One region of the Bradyrhizobium ganzhouense genome, then DNA from elsewhere that is predicted to be linked to it. Evidence: predicted binding sites of a transcription regulator. Region 1 holds the regulator's gene; each other region holds the start of a gene.
What was found. The regulator PhoB, encoded in region 1, activates phosphate uptake and scavenging genes when phosphate is short. The targets are predictions, from matches to a motif close to TGTCATNNANCTGTCAT.
Positions count from the first base shown of each region.

Region 2: ACLFLU_RS19595 (DUF47 domain-containing protein) is a predicted target of PhoB. The motif match lies at 1,181-1,197, and genes of this name have one in related genera.
Region 3: ACLFLU_RS19960 (RNA degradosome polyphosphate kinase) is a predicted target of PhoB. The motif match lies at 1,563-1,579, and genes of this name have one in related genera.
Region 4: ugpB (sn-glycerol-3-phosphate ABC transporter substrate-binding protein UgpB) is a predicted target of PhoB. The motif match lies at 1,557-1,573, and genes of this name have one in related genera.

Region 1 is NZ_CP181318.1:821,778-825,137, reverse strand. Features, by position in the region: gene ACLFLU_RS03800 (GcrA family cell cycle regulator) at 1-474, shown strand, start outside; gene phoB (phosphate regulon transcriptional regulator PhoB) at 578-1,285, opposite strand; gene phoU (phosphate signaling complex protein PhoU) at 1,308-2,024, opposite strand; gene pstB (phosphate ABC transporter ATP-binding protein PstB) at 2,036-2,857, opposite strand; gene pstA (phosphate ABC transporter permease PstA) at 2,854-3,360, opposite strand, start outside.
Region 2 is NZ_CP181318.1:4,321,722-4,325,081, reverse strand. Features, by position in the region: gene ACLFLU_RS19600 (anion permease) at 1-478, opposite strand, end outside; gene ACLFLU_RS19595 (DUF47 domain-containing protein) at 494-1,138, opposite strand; gene ACLFLU_RS19590 (branched-chain amino acid ABC transporter permease) at 1,293-2,261, opposite strand; gene ACLFLU_RS19585 (branched-chain amino acid ABC transporter permease) at 2,263-3,126, opposite strand; gene ACLFLU_RS19580 (ABC transporter substrate-binding protein) at 3,199-3,360, opposite strand, start outside.
Region 3 is NZ_CP181318.1:4,395,407-4,398,766, reverse strand. Features, by position in the region: gene purM (phosphoribosylformylglycinamidine cyclo-ligase) at 1-32, opposite strand, end outside; gene ACLFLU_RS19970 (CDP-alcohol phosphatidyltransferase family protein) at 189-731, shown strand; gene ACLFLU_RS19965 (chromosomal replication initiator DnaA) at 825-1,502, shown strand; gene ACLFLU_RS19960 (RNA degradosome polyphosphate kinase) at 1,653-3,360, shown strand, end outside.
Region 4 is NZ_CP181318.1:406,814-410,173, forward strand. Features, by position in the region: gene ugpA (sn-glycerol-3-phosphate ABC transporter permease UgpA) at 1-134, opposite strand, end outside; gene ugpB (sn-glycerol-3-phosphate ABC transporter substrate-binding protein UgpB) at 189-1,505, opposite strand; gene ACLFLU_RS01955 (CaiB/BaiF CoA transferase family protein) at 1,756-2,958, opposite strand; gene ACLFLU_RS01960 (organic hydroperoxide resistance protein) at 3,132-3,360, opposite strand, start outside.

The DNA of each region.
Region 1 (3,360 bases):
CAGTTAAAAAAGCTCTGGGAGGCCGGACTTTCGGCCAGCCAGATCGCCGCTGAGCTTGGGAATGTCACCCGCAACGCCGTGATCGGCAAGGTGCACAGGCTCGGCCTGTCGGGCCGCGCCAAGAGCCCGTCTTCGGCAGCTCCGCGGCCGCGCAAGGCGCGTCCCGCGCAGCACATGATGCGGGTGAGCAGGCCCATTGCACGCGGCAATACCGCGCTGGCGCAGGCCTTCGAGGTCGAGGTCGAGGCTGAACCGGTCACCTACGACAACGTGGTGCCGATGAGCCAGCGCCTGTCGCTGCTCGAACTGAACGAGGCGACCTGCCACTGGCCGGTTGGCGATCCCTCGAGCGCGGATTTCTTCTTCTGCGGCGGCAAGGCGCTCTCCGGCCTGCCCTATTGCGCCCAGCACTCGCGGGTGGCGTATCAGCCGGCAGCGGATCGCAGGCGGGCGCCGGCGAAGCCGCCGCGGTAAGCTCAGCTTCAAGCAACCTTGTCCCGGCACAAGGCCGGGACGGTAGGGGGAATAGAAAAGCGCGCCATTCGGCGCGCTTTTACTTTGCTTGCTGGCAAGAGCCTTAGGCCTGCTCGGCCTTCGCAAAGCGATCGTCGAGCGCATAGCCGGCGCCGCGGACGGTGCGGATCGGGTCCTGCTCGCGGCCGAGATTGAGCAGCTTGCGCAGGCGGCCGATATGCACGTCGACGGTGCGCTCGTCGATATAGATGTCGCGGCCCCAGACGCTGTCGAGCAGCTGCTCGCGCGAGAACACGCGGCCGGGATGCTCCAGGAAAAACTCGAGCAGCCGATATTCGGTCGGGCCGAGATCGATCGGCCGGCCCGAGCGCGCCACGCGGCGCTTCTCGCGGTCGAGCTCGATGTCGCCAAAAGCGAGCACCGTGGCGAGCCGTTCGGGGCTTGCGCGCCGCAGCAGGCCCTTCACGCGGGCCAGCAGCTCGGGCACCGAGAACGGCTTGACGATGTAATCGTCGGCGCCGGTCGCAAGACCCCTTACCCGCTCGCTCTCCTCGCCGCGCGCGGTGAGCATGATGATCGGCAGCTGCTTGGTGTCGGACCGCGCCCGCAGCCGGCGGCACAGCTCGATGCCGGATAGGCCCGGCAGCATCCAGTCGAGCACGATCAGATCGGGGATGTGCTCCTTGAGACGGGTGTCGGCATCGTCGCCGCGCATCACCGTCTCGACGTCATAGCCGTCGCCCTCGAGGTTGTAGCGAAGCAGCTCGGTCAGAGCTTCCTCGTCTTCAACCACCATAATGCGTGCGCCCATGGGGTCGTCGCTCCTTAAGGATTCAAGTATTGGGGACCGTCGTGGCGAAGGTCGTCATGTCGCCCTTCGGTCGCTTGTCGGTGATGGCCTGGCCTTCGATCATGTAGAACACGGTCTCGGCGATGTTGGTGGCGTGGTCGCCGATCCGCTCGATGTTCTTGGCGCAGAACATCAGATGGATGCAGAACGAGATGTTGCGCGGATCCTCCATCATGTAGGTGAGGAGCTCGCGGAACAGTGAGGTGCAGATGGCGTCGACTTCCTCATCGCCTTTCCATACCGCCATCGCCGCCGGCAGATCGTGCGCGGCATAGGCGTCCAGCACCGACTTGACCTGCTGCTGCACGAGGTCGGTCATGTGCTCGAGGCCGCGGAACAGTTTGAGCGGATGGAAATCCGTCTCCAGCGCCGCGACGCGCTTGCCCATGTTCTTGGCGAGGTCGCCGATCCTCTCGAGATCGGTGGCGACGCGCATAGCGCCAACGATCTCGCGCAGATCCACCGCCATCGGCTGGCGGCGAGCGATGGTGAGCACGGCGCGCTCCTCTATCTTCTTCTGGAGCGTATCGAGCTCGGCGTCGATGGTCACAACGCGCTGGCCGAGCGCGACGTCGCGGCGGATCAGCGCGTCGACGGAATCGACGATCATGCGCTCGGCGATGCCGCCCATCTCGGCGACCAGGCGCGTGAGCTCCTGGAGGTCGGTGTCGAAGGCCTTTGCGGTATGTTCAGAACCCATGTGCCGTCTCCTCAGCCGAACCGGCCGGTGATGTAATCCTGCGTGCGCCGGTCGGTCGGCGACGTGAAGATCTTGCTGGTGTCGTCGAACTCGATCAGCTCGCCGAGATACATGAAGGCGGTCTTGTCAGAAACGCGCGCTGCCTGCTGCATGTTATGGGTCACGATCGCGATCGTGTAGTTCTCGGACAGCTCCTGGATCAGCTCCTCGACCTTGGCGGTCGAGATCGGGTCGAGCGCCGAGCAGGGCTCGTCGAACAGGATCACCTCGGGCCGCACCGCGACGGTGCGGGCGATGCAGAGGCGCTGCTGCTGGCCACCGGAGAGCGACAGGCCGGAGGCATTGAGCTTGTCCTTGACCTCGTTCCACAGCGCGCCGCCGCGCAGCGCCTTCTCGACACGGTCGTCCATCTCGGACTTCGAGATCTTCTCATAGAGACGAATGCCGAAGGCGATGTTCTCGTAGATCGTCATCGGGAACGGCGTCGGCTTCTGGAACACCATGCCGACGCGGGCGCGCAGCAGATTGAGGTCGAGCTTGGGGTCGAGGATGTTGGTCTGGTCGAGCATCAGCTGACCGGTAGCGCGCTGGCCCGGATAGAGGTCGTACATCCGGTTGAAGATGCGCAGCAGGGTCGACTTGCCGCAGCCGGACGGGCCGATGAACGCCGTGACACGGTTGGTGCCGAGCGCCAGATTGATGTTCTTCAGCGCGTGGTGCTCGCCGTAATAGAAGTTGAGGTTGCGTACCGTCACCTTGGCGGGCGCTTCGGGCAGCACCGGCGACTGGGGCAGGCCGCCCGCTGCGCTCATCGATACGGAAAGATCACTCATTTTGCGGTCCTCTCGGCGCCAAGAATGCGCGCGCCAATATTCAGAGCAAGAACGGTCAGGGTGATGAGCAGCGCGCCGCTCCAGGCGAGCTGCTTCCAATAGGCGTAAGGACTCTGGACGAAGTTGTTGATGGTGACCGGCAGGTTCGCCATCGTCTTGGTCAGGCCGAGGCTGAAGAACTGGTTCGACAGCGCGGTGAAGAGCAGCGGCGCGGTCTCGCCGGCGACGCGGGCGGTCGCGAGCAGCACGCCGGTGATGAGGCCCGAGCGGGCGGCGCGATAAGCGATCCGCTTGATCACCAGCGAGCGCGGCAGGCCGAGGGCGGAAGCCGCCTCACGCAGTGCGTTCGGCACCAGCAGCAGCATGTCCTCGGTCGTGCGCAGCACCACCGGGATCACGATGACGGCAAGCGCGAGCGAGCCTGCGATCGCCGAAAAGCCGCGCATCGGCACCACCACCGCGCCGTAGATGAACAGGCCGATGATGATCGAGGGCGCCGACAG
Region 2 (3,360 bases), 3.5 Mb from region 1:
ACACGATCGCAACTAGCACCATCGCAAGCAGGAATCCGACCAGCGGCGACAGCACGATCGCCAGCACCGCCTTGGTCAGTCCGCTCCAGACCGCCGCCGATAGTCCGGCCTTGGCCATGCCGCCGCCGACGAGGCCGCCGATCAGCGCATGCGAGGAGGAAGACGGGATGCCGATCGCCCAGGTCACGAGATTCCAGACGATGGCGCCGACAAGCGCTGCGAAGATCACCTGGGCATCGACAATCGCGGGATCGATGATGCCGGTGCCGATGGTTTGAGCGACGTGCAGCCCAAACACCGTGAAGGCAACGAAATTGAAGAACGCAGCCCAGAACACCGCGAACTGCGGCCGCAGCACGCGCGTGGACACGATGGTCGCGATCGAATTGGCGGCGTCGTGCAAGCCGTTCAGAAAGTCGAACAGCAGCGCGACGGCAATCAATCCGACCAGGACGGGAAGACCCAACGCAGCATCCACGGCGCGGCCCCTGCCCTAAACCTGTTCAATAACGATGCTGTTGATCTCGTTCGCGACGTCGTCGAAGCGATCGGCCACCTTCTCGAGGTGATCGTAGATTTCGACGCCGACGATGAAGTCCATCGCACTGCCGTCACGGTGCTTGAGGAACAACTCCTTCAGCCCGATGTCATGGAGATCGTCGACGCGGCCTTCGAGCTTGGTCAGCTCTTCGGTGATCGCGGTCAGCATCGCGACATTGGGCCCGATTGACTGCATCAGCGGCAGCGCACGTCCGACCAGATTGGCGCATTCGATCAGGAGCGCACCGATCTCGCGCATGGGCGGCTCGAAGGTGCGGACCTCGAACAGCATCACGGCTTTGGCGGTCTGCTGCATCTGGTCGATGGCATCGTCCATCGAGGTAATGAGGTTCTTGATGTCGCCGCGGTCGAACGGCGTGATGAAGGTGCGGCGCACCGCCGTCAGCACCTCGCGCGTGATGTTGTCGGCATCGTTCTCGAACTGGTTGACGCGCTGACAGTAGACCGGCGTCTCCTCGCCGCCGTTCAGCACGCCCTGGAGCGCGATCGCGCCCTGGATCACGGTCTGGGCGTGGCGGTCGAACAGGTCGAAGAACCGTTCTTCCTTGGGCAGGAAAGCGCGAAACCATCGCATCATGGGGATAGTCTACCGGTTGGACATGGCCCGGCCCGAACGGACCGTCACAAAACTGTCATAGACCATTTTCGCGCCGCGCGCGTGTCATCGCGCCCGCAGAGCCGGACCATCCACCGCTTTCGCGCACCAGTCAAATTGGTGCAATATCAATGATTTAGAGCGACCGCCGGAAGTAATGGGCAATTTCACCAACGACGCCACGGCGGAAGGTGAGCACGCAGATCACGAAGATCGAGCCCTGGATCACCGTCACCCACTGGCCGAAGCCGGCCAGATATTGCTGCATGGCGATGATCGCGAAGGCACCGACCACCGGACCGAAAATGGTGCCGAGACCGCCGACCAGCGTCATCAGCACGACTTCGCCCGACATCGACCAGTGCACGTCGGTGAGCGAGGCGTTCTGCGCCACGAACACTTTCAGCGCGCCGGCAAAGCCTGCCAGCGTCCCAGACAGGACAAACGCCAGGAACTTGTACTGGTCGGTCCGGTAGCCAAGCGAGATGGCGCGCGGCTCGTTCTCACGGATCGACTTCAGGACCTCGCCGAACGGCGAGTTGATGATGCGATAGATCAGCAGGAAGCCCGCGAGGAAGCCGACCAGCACGACATAATAGAGCACGGTCGGCTTGGACAGATCGAGCACGCCGAACATGTGCCCCTGCGGAATGCCCTGGATACCGTCCTCACCATGAGTGAACGGCGCCTGGAGATAGATGAAGTACAGCAGCTGCGACAGCGCCAGCGTGATCATCGAGAAATAGATGCCCTGGCGGCGAATCGAGATGAAGCCGGTGACGAGCGACAGCCCGAACGCCGCGACGATGCCGACGAGGATGCCGAGTTCAGGCGGCAGCGCCCATACTTTCAGCGCGTGCGCGCTGCAGTAGCCGGCGGTGCCCATGAACATCGCATGGCCGAACGACAACAGGCCGCCATATCCGATCAAGAGATTGAAGGCGCAGGCGAGCAGCGCGAAGCAGAGCGCCTGCATCACGAAGAACGGGTAGATGCCGCTGAACGGCACCGAGGCCAGCAGCAGCGCCATCACCACGAAGACGATCATCTCGTCACGCATCGCGCGCGGGGTCATCGGCAGCGTGTCGTCCGTCAAGGCTGTCATATCAGGCTGCCCTTCCCGTCAATCCCGTTGGCTTCACCAAGAGCACCAGCACCATCAGCACGAACACGACGGTGTTGGAGGCCTCGGGGTAGAAATACTTGGTCAGGCCCTCGATCACACCGAGCGCGAAGCCGGTGACGATGGAGCCCATGATCGACCCCATGCCGCCGATCACCACCACCGCAAACACCACGATGATCAGGTCGGCGCCCATCAGCGGCCGGACCTGGTTGATCGGCGCCGAGAGCACGCCGGCGAGCGCGGCCAGGCCGACGCCGAGGCCGTAGGTCAACGTGATCATGCGCGGCACGTTGATGCCGAAGGCACGCACCAGCGTTGGATTTTCAGTGGCAGCGCGCAAATAAGCGCCGAGCCGCGTCTTCTCGATCAGGAACCAGGTCGCGATGCACACCGTCAGCGAGAAGATGACGACCCAGCCGCGATAGACGGGTAAGAACATGAAGCCGAGATTCATGCCGCCCTTGAGCTGGTCAGGAATGGCGTAAGGCAGGCCGGAGGAGCCGAAAAAGTTCTGGAACACACCCTGCACGATCAGCGCGATGCCGAAGGTCAGCAGCAATCCGTAGAGATGGTCGAGCCCGGTCAGGAATTTCAGCATGGTCCGTTCCAGGATCATGCCGAAGATGCCGACGATGATCGGCGCAAGCAGCAGCGCCCACCAGTAGTTGATGCCGCCGAGGTTCAGCAGGAAATAGGCGACGAAGGCGCCCATCATGTAGAGCGCACCATGGGCGAAATTGATGATGTTGAGCATGCCGAAGATGACGGCGAGCCCGAGACTGAGCAGCGCGTAGAACGAGCCGTTGATCAGTCCCACCAGTAGCTGTGCGTAGAGAGCCTGCATCGATCCAGCACCCAGTCCCTTCGGCGTTCCCAAAGTAGCGCCCGCCGGCGAGCTGCCGGCGGGCTGTTGGTCTTACTTCTTAAGCAGCGCGCACTTGCTCTCGGAGAGCGGCGTGAAGGCCTGATCGCCCGGCACCGTGCCGACGAGCTTGTAGAAGTCCCACGGTCCCTTGGACTCGGAGGGCTTCTTGACTTCGAACAGATAGGCGTTGTGGATGGTGCGGCCGTTGGGCTG
Region 3 (3,360 bases), 3.6 Mb from region 1:
GCGTAAGTGAGGCCGTTTTTGCGGTCGGTCATGCCCGATTTCCAGTGGGTTTGCGGCTGGTTACGTCGAATTCCGGGGACGCGCAATGGCAAGCGTGGCGCCCCGCCCTATACTATGTAGAGATATCAACCGGTTCAGCCTCTTAGAGGCCGGATTTCGAGGTCAGGCCGGGTGCCGGGAAGCGCCGCGTGAGTATTCCAAACATCATAACCCTGGGCCGCATCATGCTGGTCCCGATCATCGTCTGGGCCATCGTGTCGAGCCAAATGGAGGTGGCGTTCGCCGTCTTCCTGGTCGCCGGCATCAGCGACGCCGTCGACGGCTTCCTGGCCAAGCGCTTCAACATGACCAGCGAGCTCGGCGCCCTGCTCGACCCCCTGGCGGACAAGGCGCTGCTGGTGTCGATCTACCTCGCGCTCGGCATCTGGGGCGACATTCCGCGCTGGATCGTGATCCTGGTGGTGTCGCGCGACATCATGATCGTCACGGCTGTGATCGTGTCATGGCTGTTCGACAAGCCGGTCGAGATGAAGCCCTCGATGGTCTCCAAGCTCAACACCACGGCCCAGGTGGCCTATGCGGCGCTGGTGCTGGCCTCGCTCGCATTCGGCTTCAAGCCGGGGCCCTATGATATGATCCTGATGGGCCTCGTTACGGTGTTCACACTGTCCTCGGTGTCGCTGTATCTCGTCGAGTGGCTGCGGCACATGAGTACTATTGAGGCCAAATGAGCCGGGAGGCGGCCCCGCAAAAGGCCAACTCCCGATCGAACAAGTCTATCCTCTTCAGACAAAGCCGGCGCGCCGGCACGGAGCAAAGCAAGCGTGGCAGGCCGCGTTCATCCCCGACAATTGGCGTTTTCGCTTCCACATGCGGAGAGCCTCAGCCGGGACAATTTCCTCGAGGGCCCTGCCAATGCCGCCGGCCTCGCTCTGATCGACGGCTGGCCGGAATGGCCGAACCGGATCATGTGGCTCGCCGGGCCGGAAGGCTCAGGCAAGAGCCATCTCGCCGCGATCTGGGCCGAGGAGGCCGGCGCACGTTCGACCACGGCTAACGCGCTGACCGCGGCCAGCGTCCCCGGCGCGCTCGCGACCGGCGCACTGGTGGTCGAGGATCTCAAGGCCAGGGATTTCGACGAGCGCGCGCTCTTCCATCTGATGAACCTCGCCCGCGAGGACGGCGCCTATGTGCTCTTCACCGGCCGCGAAGCGCCGGCGGCGATCGAGGTCGAGCTCCGCGACCTCCGCTCCCGGCTTCGGACGATCCCCGTGATTTCGCTGGCGCCGCCGGACGACCAGCTGTTCCGCGGCCTGATCATCAAGTTCTGTGCCGATCGCCAGCTCTCCGTGGACGAAAGCGTGGTGAGCTACCTCGCAACCCGGCTTGAGCGGTCGTCGGCCGCCGCCCGGCGCGCCGTTGAACTGCTCGACAGCGAGGCGCTCCGGCTCGGCCGGCCCGTCACCCGGGCGCTTGCCGCCGAGCTGCTCCGGGACGCCTGACCGCCAGATCCCATGGGTCCCGTTGGGTCCGCTTGACGCGGCCGGCCTGCGGAACGTCAATGTCATTGAAACGTCATCGCGCTAACACATGCTCCGGCCGGTTTTGCGCACAAGTCGCAAATTGGGGCGAACTGGATGGACCGACTTCTCATGGATTCCGCGCAAGCTGTTGAAACAAAAGAGAAAGTCACGGAAACCGAGGGCCTGCCGGCGATCGCATCGAGCCCTGAGCGATTCATCAATCGCGAGCTCTCCTGGCTGCATTTCAATCGCCGCGTCCTGGAGGAATCGGTCAACGCCAGCCACCCTGTGCTGGAGCGGGTACGATTCCTGTCGATTTCCGCGAATAACCTCGACGAATTCTTCATGGTCCGCGTCGCCGGCATCAAGGCGCAGGTGCGCGAGGGCATCGCCGAGCGCGCGCCCGACGGCCTGACCCCGTCCGAGCAACTCGCGCTGATCAACCGCACCGTTTCGCAGCTTGCGTCCGACCAGCAGGCGATCTGGGCCGCTTTGCGCGGCACCCTCGCCGAGGTCGGCATCGTGCTGCTCGACGGCAAGGAGGTCACCAAGGCGGAGCGGACCTGGCTCGAGGATTATTTCCTCAACAACGTGTTCCCGCTGCTGACGCCGCTGGCGATCGATCCGGCCCACCCCTTCCCGTTCATCCCGAGCCTCGGCTTCACCATCGCGCTCCAGCTCACGCGCGCCATCGACGGCAAGCAGATGAACGCGCTGATCCGCATGCCCGGCAAGATCGACCGCTTCATCCGCCTGCCGGGCGACGGCAAGGTGGTCCGCCTGATCTCGCTGGAGCAGGTCACCGGCCTTTTCATCAATCGCCTTTTCCCCGGCTACAATCTCCACGGCCAGGGCGCCTTCCGCATCATCCGCGACTCCGAGCTCGAAATCGAGGAAGAGGCCGAAGACCTCGTCCGCCTGTTCGAGACCGCGCTGAAGCGCCGCCGACGCGGATCGGTGATCCGGCTCGAGATCGACGCCAAGATGCCGGAGCAACTGCGCAGCTTCGTGCAGCACGCCCTGTCGGCCGCCGACGACGAAGTGTTCCTGGTCGATGGTGTGCTCGCCATGAACGAGCTCTCGCAGCTGACGCGGCTCGACCGGCCCGACCTCGAATTCACCCCCTACGTGCCGCGCCATCCCGAGCGCGTGCGCGAGCATGGCGGCGACATCTTTGCCGCGATCCGGCAGAAGGACCTCGTCGTCCATCACCCCTACGAATCCTTCGACGTGGTCGTGCAGTTCCTGCAACAGGCCGCGCGCGATCCTGACGTCGTCGCGATCAAGCAGACGCTCTATCGCACCTCCAACAACTCGCCGATTGTGCGCGCGCTGGCGGAAGCGGCCGAAGCCGGCAAGTCCGTCACCGCGTTGATCGAGTTGAAGGCGCGCTTCGACGAAGAGGCCAACATCCGCTGGGCGCGCGACCTCGAACGCGCCGGTGTGCAGGTCGTCTACGGATTCCTCGAGCTGAAGACGCACGCAAAACTCTCGATGGTGGTGCGCCGCGAGGGCGGCAGCCTCACCACTTACGTCCATACCGGCACCGGAAATTATCACCCGGTCACCGCGCGTATTTACACAGATCTCTCTTACTTCACTTCGGAACCGACCATCGGCCGTGACGCCGCGCGCGTGTTCAACTTCATCACGGGCTACGCCGCGCCGAGCGATCTGGAAAAGATGGCAGTGTCGCCGCTGACCCTGCGCAAGCGCATCATCGAGCACATCCAGGGCGAGACCGAGCACGCGCGTCACGGCAAGCCCGGCGCGGTCTGGATGAAGATGAACGCGCTGGTCGACCCCGATATCATCGACGCGCTCTATGAAGCATCAC
Region 4 (3,360 bases), 410 kb from region 1:
GCGTCCTGGAGCAGGAACGACTGGATCACCGCCTGCAAGGCCGGCCAATAGAAGAAAATCAGAACCACTGCCAGTTGCGGGGCAACCAGCAAGTACGGCAATAGCTTTGATTGGAAAATCGCTTGCTTTTGCATGATGGGGTGGCGCCGGCGGGCCGCTGATCGTGCGGCACCGCCGGCGCCTTCGCCTTATTTCACGGCGGTCTTTTCGAACTGACGCAGCATCGTGTTGCCGCGCTCGACCGAGGCATCCAGCGCCTGCTTGGCGGTCTTCTTGCCGGCCAGCGCCTGCTCGATCTCTTCCGACCAGACGTCACGCAGCTGAACCATGTTGCCGAGGCGCAGGCCGCGGGAGTTCTCGGTCGGCTCCTTGTTGGTCAGCTCGAGCAGCGGGGTCTCGAGATAAGGCTGATCCTTGTAGAAGCCTTCCGCCTTCGCCTTTTCATAGGCGGCCTTGGTGATCGGCAGATAGCCGGAGGCCTTGTGGATGTAGACCTGACGATCGGTGTCGGAGAGGAACGTCAGGAACTTTGCGACGCCCTTGTATTCGTCGGCCGACTTGCCGCCCATGACCCAGAGCGAGGCGCCGCCGATGATCGAGTTCTGCGGCGCGCCCTTGACGTCAGGATAATACGGCATCGGCACGGCGTTGAAGTTGAACTTGGCCTGCGCCTTGACGTTGCCGAAGAAGGACGACGAGGTCAGGTAGATTGCGCACTCACCCGAGGTGAAGCGGCCTTCACCCTGGCTGGTGCGGCCGGCGTAGTCGTAGGTCTTGTCCTTCTGGAGCTCGACCAGCTTCTCGAGATGCTTGACCTGGAGCGGTCCGTTGAACTCGAGCACGGTGTCGAAGCCGTCGAGGCCGTTGGCCTTGCTGGCGAGCGGCACGTTGTGCCAGGCGGAGAGCTGCTCGAGATTGACCCAGGTGACCCAGGAGCCGGAGAAGCCGCAGGTCGGATGGCCGTTGTCGTGCAGCTTCTTGGCGACCTCGAACACTTCGGGCCAGGTCTTCGGGATCTCGGCGTTGACCTTCTTCAGCTCGTCGAGGTTGACCCACATCACGGTCGACGACGAGTTGAACGGGAAGGACAGCATCTCGCCCTTCGAGGTCGAATAGTAGCCGGTGATCGCGGACAGATAGTTCTTCGGATCGAACTTCTCGCCGGCGTCGGCCATCAGCTTGTAGACGGGCTTCACGGCGCCGGTCGCGGCCATCATGGTCGCGGTGCCGACTTCGAACACCTGCATGATGTGCGGTGCGTTGCCGGCGCGGAAGGCGGCGATGCCGGCGTTCATGGTGTCGGGATAGCTGCCCTTGTAGGTCGGGATGACCTTGTAGTCGCTCTGCGACGCATTGAAGTCGTTGGCGAGCTTGACGATGACGTCGTTGTTCGCGCCCGTCATCGCATGCCACCACTGGATTTCAGTCACGGCCAGCGCCGGCGAAGCCGTCATGCCAACCGCGATTGCAACAGCGGCAGCCGCCCCAAAATGTCGAAGAGCCATCAAGTAACCTCCCTTGGCCGTCAAAAAGATCGCTTGCGCTAGCAGCGCCATATGACGTTCACATGACTGTGTAAGCGGCCGAAACGAAAGCGGCAAGCGCCGGAAAAGGGAAGCCATCAAATAGGCGAACGCGCCGCGCGCAGCCTCCTCCGTTCGCGGTGCACACCAGTGCCCGCGCCGCACTGCGGCATTTGCAGATCTCTCTAAACCTCTCCCGCTTGCGGGAGAGGGAGCGCACCGCCGTGAAGGCTTAGCGCTTGCGCTCGGGCCCGCAGACCACGCCGCTCTTGACCATCGCGTCGATCTCCGCCTGTGAGTAGCCGAACTCGCCCAGCACCTCCACGGAGTGCTGGCTGAACTTCGGCGGCAGGCGGCGCAGGCTCGGCTTGCTGCGATCGAGCCGGATCGGCGAGGCCACACCCTTGTACCAGTCCTTCTCGATGACATCGCCGCGCGCGATCGTGTGCGGGTTGGACAATGCCTGGTCGATCTTCTGCACGGGACCTGCGGGCAGGCCTGCGGCGAGCAGGCGATTGCACAGCGGCTCGGCCTCGTGCTGGCTGAACACCGCGGCAAGCTCCGCGCGCAGCGCGTCGCGATTGGCGATGCGGTCCTTGTTGCGGGCAAAGCGCGGATCGGTGCCGAGCTCGGGCTTGCCGATCTCCTTGGCGAGCTTGCGGAAGGTGCCGTCATTGCCGACGCCGATGAAGATGTTGTCGGTTTTGGTCGGGAAGATCGCGTAAGGAACGAGGTTCGGATGCTCGTTGCCGGTAAGTCCCGGCGGCTTGCCATGCATGAAATAATTCGCGGTGTGCGGATGCATGATGGCGAGGCCGGTCTCGTACAGCGTCGTCTCCAGGAACTGGCCCTTGCCCGAGCGCTGCCGCTCCGACAGCGCCATCAGGATGCCGATCGCCGCGTAAAGACCGGTGGTGATGTCGACCAAGGGCACGCCGATCCGCATCGGCCCGCTCTCGGGCGAGCCGGTCGCCGCGATCATGCCGGTCATGGCCTGGATGATGGCGTCATAGCCGGGATTGCCGCCGCGCGGGCCGTCGGCGCCGAAGCCGCAGATCCGGCAATGCACGAGGCGCGGATATGTCTTGCTGAGCACATCGTTGCCGATGCCCCATTTCTCCAGCGTGCCCGGCTTGAAATTCTCGATCAGGACGTCGGCCGTCTCCAGCATCTTGAGCAGCACGACACGGCCGCCCTCGGAGGCGAGGTCGAGGCCGATCGAGCGCTTGTTGCGGTTGATGCCGACGAAATAGGCCGCGTCGTCCTCGTGGAAGGGAGGACCCCAGTCGCGTACCTCATCGCCCGCGGGTGGCTCGACCTTGATCACGTCGGCGCCATGGTCGGCGAGGATCTGGGTGCAGTAGGGACCGCCGAGCACGCGCGTGAGATCGATGACGCGCAGTCCGCTCATTGCGCCGGTTGCGGGTTCAGTCATGCCTTCGCTTCCCCTGTGTCGATAATTGACCACAGGCCTAGCGAGGTTCGTCCAAGCCAGCAATGGCTTGCCGCGTGGGGGCGTATGCGTCGCCGCGCAATCCCGCGGCATGGCAAATCAAGCGGAAGCGGCCGGCCCGAGGGGGATCTCGGGCCAGCCAATCCACCGTCAGATCAGACGACCGTCAGGCGAACGTCGACATTGCCGCGGGTCGCGTTGGAGTACGGGCACACCTGGTGCGCCTTCTCGACCAGCGCCTCGGCGTCGGCGCGGGACAGGCCCGGCAGCGAGACGGCCAGATCGATGTCGAGGCCGAAACCGCCGGCCGAGCGCGGGCCGATGCCGACCGTCGAGGTGACGGAGGCGTCAGCCGGGACCTTCGGGCCGCCCTGCGAGGACACG